One region of the Vibrio sp. KUL78 genome, then DNA from elsewhere that is predicted to be linked to it. Evidence: predicted binding sites of a transcription regulator. Region 1 holds the regulator's gene; the other holds the start of a gene.
The links. The regulator CRP, encoded in region 1, controls carbon source genes, mostly activating them, when cyclic AMP is high. The targets are predictions, from matches to a motif close to TGTGANNNNNNTCACA.

Region 1 (5,502 bases):
GATCAATTAGTAGAAAGCTTAGTGTCAGCCATTAAGAAGATTCGCATTGATGAGCCGTTTGCAGAGCCAGCGCCATTTATGGGACCGCAGATCTCAGAGCAGGCCGCTGACCATATTATTGCAGCGCAAGCTGAACTGGTGAAGCTGGGCGGTAAGAGCTTAGTCGAAGCAAAACGCTTGAATGCGGCGTTCGTAACCCCCAGCACTACTAGATGCGACAGATATCGCTGAGCTTCCTGATGAAGAGTACTTTGGGCCGCTGCTACAACTGGTGCGCTACGAGACCCTAGAGCAAGCGGTAGAACTGGCTAACGACACTCGATTTGGTCTATCGGCAGGTCTTATCTCAGAGCGCGATGAGGAGTGGCAATACTTCACAGACCACATCCGAGCAGGCATTGTAAACCGTAACCGTCAGCTCACGGGCGCGAGCGGTGATGCGCCATTTGGTGGCCCAGGTGCTTCTGGTAACCTTCGCCCAAGTGCGTTCTACGCAGCGGATTACTGTGCTTACCCTATGGCATCAATGGAAGGCGATAACACCGTTCTTCCTGCGACCTTGAGCCCTGGCATCGAACTATAAGGAGTGGGTTATGACTGTTGACGCGTTATTTGACCATTTGTGGCAAGACTACATTACTCGCTTATGTCCTTCAGCTCACAAGGTTCATGACTTGCTGAGAGAAGATGAGTCTCTCATCAATGACCATATTGCTCTGCGAACCTTTAATGTCGCACCGCTCGGTATCGACACGCTGGCTAAGCCGTTTCTAGACCTTGGTTACGAGGTGAGTGGCCATTACGATTTTGAATCCAAAAAGCTGACCGCGATTCACCTAGAACATAGCAATGCTCTGCTTCCTAAGGTGTTTATCAGCGAATTGCGAGTGGAAGAGTGCTCTCAATCGCTACAAGATATCGTGGCTAAGCTAGTGGCGCAGGTGGACAGTGCTAAGCTAACTTCTGCTGAGTTCTTATATGGTGGCCGCTTGTGGGATCTAAGCTATCAAGACTTCCAAACACTGGCGCAAGAAAGTGAGTACGCTTCATGGCTTGCCGCTCATGGTTATGGCGCGAATCACTTTACGGTGAGCGTGAACCAGCTTGATCGCTTTGCAGAGGTTGTTGGCGTAAACCAGCACCTTCGTGATGCAGGATTTGCGATAAATGAATCGGGTGGCGAGGTAAAAGGCTCACCAGAGGTTCTTTTGGAGCAATCCTCGACGATGGCAGACAAAGTGTCCGTGGCATTTACTGATGGTGACCAGGTGATTCCTGGTGGCTTCTATGAGTTTGCCAAGCGTTACCAGCTAGCCGATGGCAGTTACTATCAAGGTTTTGTTGCTGCATCGGCGGACAAAATTTTTGAGAGTACGCATCAGTAGTCTCCAAAAATAACAAACCCCAAAAATAAAAAAAGCCACCTGAAGGTGGCTTTTTAAATCTTGCGACGCGCTCTTAACGAGTACCGTAAACCACGATAGTCTTACCGTGTGCAGAAATCAGGTTCTGCTCTTCTAGCATCTTAAGAATACGACCTACTGTCTCACGAGAACAACCAACGATTTGGCCAATCTCTTGACGAGTGATCTTGATTTGCATGCCGTCTGGGTGAGTCATTGCATCTGGTTGCTTCGCTAGGTTTAGTAGCGTCTGTGCAATACGACCCGTTACGTCTAGGAACGCTAGGTCACCTACTTTTTGGCTAGTCACTTGTAGACGACTTGCCATCTGAGCAGATAAGCGCATTAGAATGTCTGGGTTAACTTGGATAAGCTGACGGAACTTCTTGAATGAGATTTCCGCAACTTCACAAGGTGATTTTGCTCGTACCCATGCTGTACGTTCTTGGTCTTCTTCGAACAGGCCTAGTTCACCAATGAAGTCACCTTGGTTAAGGTAAGACAAGATCATCTCTTTGCCTTCTTCATCTTTGATAAGTACCGCTACAGAACCTTTTACGATGTAGTAAAGCGTCTCTGCTTTCTCGCCCGCGTGGATAAGCGTGCTCTTCGATGGATACTTGTGAATGTGGCAGTGTGAAAGGAACCACTCTAACGTTGGGTCGGTTTGAGGTTTACCTAGAACCATATATCTTACTTCCTCTGCAGGGTATGCTTGCTGCTTTCCATATTTGTTAGCAAGCCCGTTTGTTAAGACTTACTAGCATAAAAGCACTTTGAAGATGGCGCAAGCGATCTTCTGTTTCAAAGAAATAGTATCCTTTTTTGCGCCACTTTTCTTGATTTTAATCGTGTCATAAGCCCATTTATCTATACAAAACTGTGCACATGATCACGGTATAAAAAATCATCGAGATTCGGCTCACAAAACCTAACCTATTTTGCCGGTTTCTATGAGCTGTTGAAGTATTGGTCTGACGATTAATTCCATCGCAAAACTCATCTTACCCCCTGGGACCACTATGGTGTTGTGGCGAGACATAAATGAGCCATCAATCATGGCGAGCAGGTAAGGGAAATCGACGTTCTTGATACCACGCAGGCGAATCACCACAAAACTCTCATCCAAACTCGGAATGCCTTTGGCGTTGAGCGGGTTGGAGGTATCGACGGTTGGCACGCGCTGGAAGTTAATGTGAGTGCGCGAAAACTGTGGCGTGATATAGCTTAAGTAGTCATCCATTGAGCGAACAATCGAATCGGTGACCGCCTCTCTTGAGTGGCCGCGATCGCGGGTATCTCGGACAAACTTTTGAATCCACTCAAGGTTAACGATAGGCACCATGCCAATGAGTAGGTCAACGTGCTGAGCGGCATTCACATCACCGTCGACGACGCCGCCATGCAGGCCTTCGTAAAACAGTACATCGCTATTTTCTGGCAGGTCTTGCCATGGGGTAAAGGTGCCTGGCATTTGGTTGTAGGGTACGGCTTCATCAAAGGTATGCAGGTAGCGGCGAAACTGACCTGTACCATTTTGCCCATAGTTGCGAAAAAACTCTTCTAGGGCGGGGAAGTCGTTGGCTTGAGGCCCAAAGTAACTGATGTGTTTACCTTGCTCTTTCGCCTTGCGGATCTCGATATCCATCTCTGGACGCGTAAAGCGGTGAAAACTGTCACCTTCAATAAACGCAGGCTTGACGCTCATCATGTTGAACATCTTGCGGAATGCTTCTGACGTTGTTGTCGTTCCAGCTCCAGAGGAGCCCGTTACAGCAATGATCGGGTGTTTTGCTGACATAACACTTCCTGTGTATTTGTAATTGTCGTTATAAATTTGCTAACTCACATAAGGAGTTAGACCTTGTGGGCCAATTTCAGTTCAATAGCCTTTCAATATAGCAGCTACTTACGTCGCTACCGAAAAATTACAGCGAGCGACGAGATTTAATGTCGACGGTCTCGTGCAGCTCAGAGAACACGATGACGGCTTCACCGCTTTCGAGTTGGTTGCGAACATGGCGAACCTTGTCGTCTAGCGACACTTCCGACTCACCATAGTCGGTGCCTTCTCGCAGCACGAACTCTTTAATAAGGTTATCCAGCGTATCTGCGTCAATTTGTTGCCATGGGATGATCATAAATACCTCTCAATTCTATGACCGCACGATTATACCACTGCTGATTCACAAAGGGAGTGGTTGCTCTTTTTGGCTAGTCAATCAGATGCTGGTAATAACTTGGCAGGGTCTCTTCTAACCAAAAACGCGGGCGCCTGAGACTGCCAGTCATAAAACCGACATGACCACCACGTTCAAGCAATTGGTAGTCGATATGGTTTGGAAGTGTAAAGTTTGGAATGACCTCGTGTGTCATAAAGGGGTCATCCTTGGCATGAATAAACTGAGTCGGTACCGTGATTTCTCGTAGGCGAGGTAGACCAGAGCAGCGCTGATAATAGTCATCGGCATCTTTGAATCCATGCAGAGGTGCTGTGATCAAATCATCGAACTCGTAGAGTTTTTTCATGTTCTTGATGCGCTCTTCGGTCAGCCCGAGGACTTCGCTCAGTAGATGGAGTTTGTTAAGCGCATTCTTTTTCATTGAGCTGAGCAGGTAAGAGCGATAGACCTTAGAGAAGCCTTGCTCTATACGTCTTGCGCACGCTGCGAGGTCGAGCGGGGCAGAGATGACGGTTGCGCCATTCAGCTTAGTATCATCACCATAGTGCGCAAGATAGTTGGTGAGCATATTGCCGCCAAGGGAAATGCCTATGGCAACCTTTTTACTATTTGGGTAACGATGATCCAAAAGCTCAATGAACTGTCTTGCGTCACCAATCTCACCGGAATGATAAGCCCTGGCAAGTCGATTCGGATTCGGCCCACAGCCGCGAAAATGCATCATGACGGACAGCCAGCCCTGCTTAGCAAAGGCGTGCATCAGTCCATTTGCATAGGGGCTGTAAAAGCACCCTTCTAAGCCATGGAATAAAATGAACACAGGCTTGCCTTGGGCACTTTTTCCATGGGGATCTTCACTCCATGCCAACTCGACAAAATCTCCATCTGGGGTGTCGAGCGTTTCCCAAATTGGCTCAAACAGCGCTTTGCGACGCACAAAGCGTGGGATAAGCGTTTGGATGTGTGGATTGGCTAGCCCCTTGGCGGCGATAAAGTGTTTGCTGCTCATAACGTAAATTCACTTACGGGATTGGATTGTAGTAATGTTTTTAAAGTATCTACGCCTAATTGTAGCTGCTCGATCGTTTGAGGTGAGCTCAGCGACAAGCGCACCGCAGGCGCGACTGAACTGCCAGGAGGTGCGAATAGCTCGCCCGATTTGACGATAACCCCTTGCTCTGCTGCTCTGCTGACAAACTCACTCAGTCGCCAGTGCTCAGGTAGAGTTAGCCAAACATGAAACCCACCTTGCTGGTAACGAAGGTCAAACTCGCTCAGTGCGTCTACTGCAACAGCGATGCGCTTTTTCATCTCATTGTGAATGATGGTGAGGTTACGCTCAGCATCACCTGAGGTCAGCATCTCACAGGTGAGTGCTGTGAGCAGCGGGCTTATCATCCAGCTGTGGTTTTGCAGTGTCATCACTAGGTGCTGATGAAGTTTTTCTGGAGCGCTCACATAACCCACTCGCAAACCCGGTGCGAGACATTTAGAGAAAGCACCAATATGGATAACCCGCTCAGGCGCGAAGTTCACCATAGGTGCTGGCGCTTGTTCTAGCAGCAGACTGTTGATCTCATCTTCAATCACGTAGACATCATAGGACTCACAGATACGCAAGATATCGCGGCGGCGCTCTTCAGGCATAATGGCGGTGGTTGGGTTCTGCAGCGTGGGCGTTAAGTAGATAAAACGCGGAGAGTAGCGCTGGCAGCATACCTCTAGAGACTCTGGCGTGATGCCGAACTCATCCATATCTACGCCCTTGAGCGTCAACTGATTCTGACGTGCCAAGCTAATCACGCCAGGGTAGGTGTACTTTTCCACTAAGACGGTATCGCCTGCGCGAGTGAAGGTGTCGAGCACCATCTGAATCGCATGCTGAGCGCCTGAACTAAACAGCATCCTATGGGCGG
Region 2 (5,502 bases), 130 kb from region 1:
GATCCGTACCAAGCAGATGCACGAAGACTCCGAGTTGGGTGTTGCCGCGCACTGGAAGTACAAGGAAGGCGGCAGCGGCGGTCGCAGCGGCTACGATGAGAAGATCACTTGGCTGCGTAAACTACTCGACTGGCAAGAAGAGATGTCAGACTCTGGCGAGATGCTTGATGAGCTTCGCAGTCAGGTGTTTGATGATCGCGTCTATGCCTTTACACCGCGTGGTGATGTGGTCGACCTACCAATGGGCGCGACTCCGCTTGATTTCGCTTACCACATTCACTCTGAAGTGGGACACCGCTGCATTGGTGCGAAAGTAGCCGGACGTATTGTTCCGTTTACTCATAAGCTCGCAATGGGTGATCAGGTTGAGATCATCACGGCGAAAGAGCCAAACCCATCTCGTGACTGGTTGAACCCATCACTTGGCTTTGTGCACTCTGGCCGAGCTCGCGCCAAGATCAATGCCTGGTTTAGAAAGCAAAGCCGCGAAAAGAACTTAGAAGCGGGTCGTGAGATCCTTGAAGGAGAGCTGGCTAAGATCGGCGCGACACTCAAAGATGCTGAGCAATATGCCTTGAAGCGCTTTAACGTAAACTCGGCGGACGAGCTGTATGTCGGTATCGGCAGTGGCGATCTGCGTATCAATCAGATCATCAACCACATCAACGCTTTGGTGAACAAGCCAACGGCGGAAGAAGAAGATCAGCAAGCGCTAGAAAGATTGCAAGAGTCTGAGAATAAAGCTCCCGCACAAAGCCGCCCGCATAAAGATGCAGTGGTGGTGGAAGGTGTCGATAACCTAATGACTCACTTAGCGCGTTGCTGTCAGCCAATTCCAGGCGATCAGATAAAAGGCTATATCACCCAAGGACGCGGTATCTCAGTGCACCGCGCGGACTGTGAGCAGCTTGAAGAGCTTAGTCATCACGCACCAGAGCGTATTATCGATACGGTATGGGGCAGCGGATTTGTTGGTTCATACATCTTAACGATTCGTGTTGAGGCGATGGAGCGTGGCGGTCTACTGAAAGACATCACCACCTTGCTGACCAACGAAAAGATTAAGGTGACTAGCATGAAGAGTCGCAGTGATTACAAGCGTCAGCTATCTATCATGGATTTTGATCTGGAAGTGAACAATATTGAGGTATTGTCGCGCGTGACCAAGCGTATTGAGCAGATTAAAGATGTGATGAATGTGAAGCGGTTGGGGTAGTTGGGCGTATTATTTTGAGCTTGGCGCTTTTACCCCTCCCAGCCTCCCCTAAATAGGGAGGAGCATGCGAATGACAGGCGATGCGACGCTAGGAGCTAGCCTTCTGTTCTCCCCCTAAATAGGGGGAGCTAGAGGGGGTAAAAAACCGCGCGCTCCCAACCCTTTACAAACCAAAAAACAATAACCAAGGGCGAGTGCTACCACACTCGCCCTTGTCGTAACCAGGAACCCAACATGACCCAACCTATAGACCAACTCCTCACAATCATGGCTCAGCTCCGCGACGAAGAAAAAGGCTGCCCATGGGACAGAAAACAAACCTTCGAAACCATTGTTCCTCACACCATCGAAGAGACCTTTGAGGTGGTGGATGCCATCCACAACAAAGACTGGCCGAACCTAAAAGAAGAGCTGGGTGACTTGCTGTTCCAAGTCATCTTCTACAGTCAGATGGCGAAAGAGCAGGGGCTGTTTGATTTTAATGAGGTGGTAGAAGGGCTTAACGAGAAGCTTACCCGCCGCCATCCGCACGTTTTTTCTGACGTTGAGTTTGAAGATGAAGCGGCGATCAACGCCAACTGGGAAGCAGAGAAACAGAAGGAAAAAGCGCAACTAGGCAAAACCGCGCAAAGTATTCTAGACTCAATACCACAGTCGCTTCCTGCACTTTCTAAAGCCAACAAAATACAGAAACGTTGCGCAAAATTTGGCTTCGATTGGGACGCGCTTGGGCCTGTGGTTGAGAAGGTTCAAGAAGAGATCGAAGAGGTCGTTGAAGAAGCGATACAAGTCGATGTAAACGAAGACAAACTGGAAGAAGAAGTGGGCGATTTGCTGTTTGCCGCAGTGAACCTTTCTCGTCATTTGAAGAAAGATCCTGAAGTGGCGCTGCGAAAAGCTAATGACAAATTTGCACGCCGATTTAAGGGTGTAGAAGCTCGTGTTGCGGGCGAAGGTAAGTTATTGACAGACTTTAGCCTTAACGAGCTAGATGCGTTTTGGAATGATGTAAAAAAACAAGAAAACAGCTCGGATTTGTGAACCACTTCTCGCTGGTGTAAGTTTCTACTATTGATTTGAAGCAAAAAATAAAAATTTTGAATGTGATAAGTTTCACGTTGTGGCGGTAAAGGGCTTCTGGTATATTTGCATCCCGTCCAGAAGAAATCCATTTTCCCTCATTCAACCAACTTCAGGTTAAACATGACGACAAATTATATTTTTGTTACTGGCGGGGTAGTATCCTCTCTAGGTAAAGGTATTGCAGCAGCATCTCTTGCAGCAATTTTAGAAGCACGTGGTCTTAAAGTGACCATGATGAAGCTTGACCCTTACATCAACGTTGATCCAGGCACAATGAGCCCAACTCAGCACGGTGAAGTGTTCGTCACGGAAGATGGCGCTGAAACTGACCTTGACCTTGGTCACTACGAGCGTTTCATCCGTACCAAGATGACAAAACGCAACAACTTTACTGCTGGTCGTGTTTACGCTGACGTTCTACGTAAAGAGCGTCGTGGTGACTACCTAGGTGCGACTATTCAGGTTATCCCACACATCACAAACGCTATTAAAGATCGTGTAATCGCTGGTTCTGAAGGCCATGACGTTGCGATCGTTGAAGTTGGTGGCACCGTTGGTGATATCGAATCTCTACCATTTATGGAAGCAATCCGTCAGCTAGCGGTTGAGCTTGGTCGTGAGCGTGCAATGTTCATGCACCTTACTCTCGTTCCTTACCTAGCAGCAGCGGGCGAAGTGAAAACTAAGCCAACGCAGCACTCTGTAAAAGAGCTTCTATCTATCGGTATCCAACCAGATATTCTTGTTTGCCGTAGCGATCGCATGATCCCTGCAAACGAGCGTAAGAAGATCGCTCTGTTCTGTAACGTATCAGAGAAAGCGGTTATCTCAATGAAGGATGTAGACTCTATCTACAAGATCCCTCAGCTTATCAAATCGCAAGGTCTTGACGATCTTGTTTGTACTCGCTTTGGCATCAACGCTCCAGAAGCTGACCTATCTGAATGGGAACAGGTTATCTACGAAGAAGCGAACCCAACGGGTGAAGTTGTTATCGGTATGGTTGGTAAGTACATTGAGCTTCCAGATGCGTACAAGTCGGTGAACGAAGCGCTTAAGCACGCTGGTCTTAAGAACCGTCTGAACGTGAAGATCAAGTACGTTGACTCACAAGATGTTGAGAGCAAAGGTGAAGAAGCACTAGCAGGTCTAGACGCTATCCTTGTACCAGGTGGCTTTGGCGATCGTGGTGTAGAAGGTAAGATCCGCGCAGCTCAATACGCACGTGAGAACAAAGTACCTTACCTAGGTATCTGTCTAGGGATGCAAGTGGCGCTTATCGAATACGCTCGTAACGTAGCGGGCATGGAAGGCGCACATTCAACAGAATTTAACAAAGAGACGAAATACCCTGTGGTAGGCTTGATCACAGAGTGGGTTGATGGTGAAGGTAAAGTTGAAGAACGTACTGAAACCTCAGACCTTGGCGGTACAATGCGTCTAGGTTCTCAGCTGTGTCACCTTGAGAAAGGCACAAAAGCTTTCGAACTATACGGCAACGCGAAGATCCACGAGCGTCACCGTCACCGCTATGAAGTGAACAACGTACTTCGTCCTCAGATTGAAAAAGCAGGTCTTAAAGTTTCTGGTCTGTCAGCAGACAAGAAACTGGTTGAAGTGATCGAGAACCCAGCACACCCATGGTTTGTAGCTGCGCAGTTCCACCCAGAATTCACTTCAACACCACGCGATGGTCACCCACTGTTCTCTGGCTTTGTTAAGGCAGCAGGTGAGTACCAGCGCGGTACTGAAGAAGAGTAAAAAGGATACGGGCGGCAGCGAAGGTTAGTGCGGCTGCCCTAAATTTGACATTTATATTTAATGAGAGGAAACATTAATGTCTAAGATCGTTAAAGTTCTAGGTCGTGAAATCATCGACTCACGTGGTAACCCAACTGTTGAAGCTGAAGTTCACCTAGAAGGCGGTTTCGTAGGTATGGCTGCGGCTCCATCTGGCGCATCTACTGGTTCTCGCGAAGCTCTTGAGCTACGTGACGGTGACAAAGCACGTTTCCTAGGTAAAGGTGTTCTTAAAGCTGTTGAAGCTGTGAACGGTGCAATCGCTGAAGCTCTAGTTGGTAAAGACGCTAAAGCTCAAGCTGACGTTGACCAAGTAATGATCGACCTAGACGGTACTGAAAACAAGTCTAAGTTCGGCGCGAACGCTATCCTAGCTGTTTCTCTAGCAAACGCTAAAGCTGCTGCAGCGGCTAAAGGCATGCCTTTGTTCGAGCACATCGCTGAGCTAAACGGTACTGCTGGTCAGTTCTCTATGCCTCTACCAATGATGAACATCATCAACGGTGGTGAGCACGCAGACAACAACGTTGACATCCAAGAGTTCATGATCCAACCAGTTGGTGCTAAGACTCTTAAAGAAGGTCTACGTATCGGTGCAGAAGTATTCCACAACCTAGCTAAAGTTCTTAAGTCTAAAGGCTACAGCACTGCAGTTGGTGACGAAGGTGGTTTCGCTCCTAACCTTAAGTCTAACGCTGAAGCTCTAGAAGTTATCGCAGAAGCTGTTGCTGCTGCTGGTTACGAACTAGGTAAAGACGTAACTCTAGCTATGGACTGTGCAGCATCTGAGTTCTTCGACAAAGAAGCTGGCATCTACAACATGAAGGGCGAAGGTAAGACTTTCTCTTCTGAAGAGTTCAACCACTACCTAGCTGAGCTTGCTAACCAATTCCCAATCGTTTCTATCGAAGACGGTCTAGACGAGTCTGACTGGGATGGCTTCAAGCACCAAACTGAACTACTAGGTGACAAGCTTCAACTAGTAGGTGACGACCTATTCGTTACTAACACTAAGATCCTTGCTGAAGGTATCGAGAAAGGCGTAGCTAACTCTATCCTTATCAAGTTCAACCAAATCGGTTCTCTAACTGAGACTCTAGCTGCTATCAAGATGGCTAAAGACGCAGGTTACACAGCTGTAATCTCTCACCGTTCTGGCGAAACTGAAGATGCAACTATCGCTGACCTAGCGGTAGGTACTGCTGCAGGTCAAATCAAGACTGGTTCTATGAGCCGTTCTGACCGTGTTGCTAAGTACAACCAGCTAATTCGTATCGAAGAAGCTCTAGGTGAAAAAGCACCTTACAACGGTCTTAAAGAAGTTAAAGGTCAAGCTTAATTCTTGATGTTTACTGACTGATAGAAAGCCGCTCATTTGAGCGGCTTTTTTTGGTTTAAGGCCA

Region 2: the regulator CRP is predicted to act here: its motif matches at 2,319-2,334, upstream of pyrG (CTP synthase).

Annotation. Positions count from the first base shown of each region.
Region 1 covers NZ_AP045837.1:3,241,250-3,246,751, reverse strand. Annotated here, with positions in the region: partial or broken gene astD (succinylglutamate-semialdehyde dehydrogenase) at 1-583, shown strand, start outside; gene AC6I8Y_RS15115 (DUF1338 domain-containing protein) at 594-1,385, shown strand; gene crp (cAMP-activated global transcriptional regulator CRP) at 1,459-2,091, opposite strand; gene AC6I8Y_RS15105 (phosphoribulokinase) at 2,335-3,204, opposite strand; gene AC6I8Y_RS15100 (YheU family protein) at 3,332-3,544, opposite strand; gene AC6I8Y_RS15095 (hydrolase) at 3,618-4,595, opposite strand; gene AC6I8Y_RS15090 (aminotransferase-like domain-containing protein) at 4,592-5,502, opposite strand, start outside.
Region 2 covers NZ_AP045837.1:3,107,280-3,112,781, reverse strand. Annotated here, with positions in the region: gene relA (GTP diphosphokinase) at 1-1,216, shown strand, start outside; gene mazG (nucleoside triphosphate pyrophosphohydrolase) at 1,451-2,257, shown strand; gene pyrG (CTP synthase) at 2,420-4,060, shown strand; gene eno (phosphopyruvate hydratase) at 4,137-5,438, shown strand.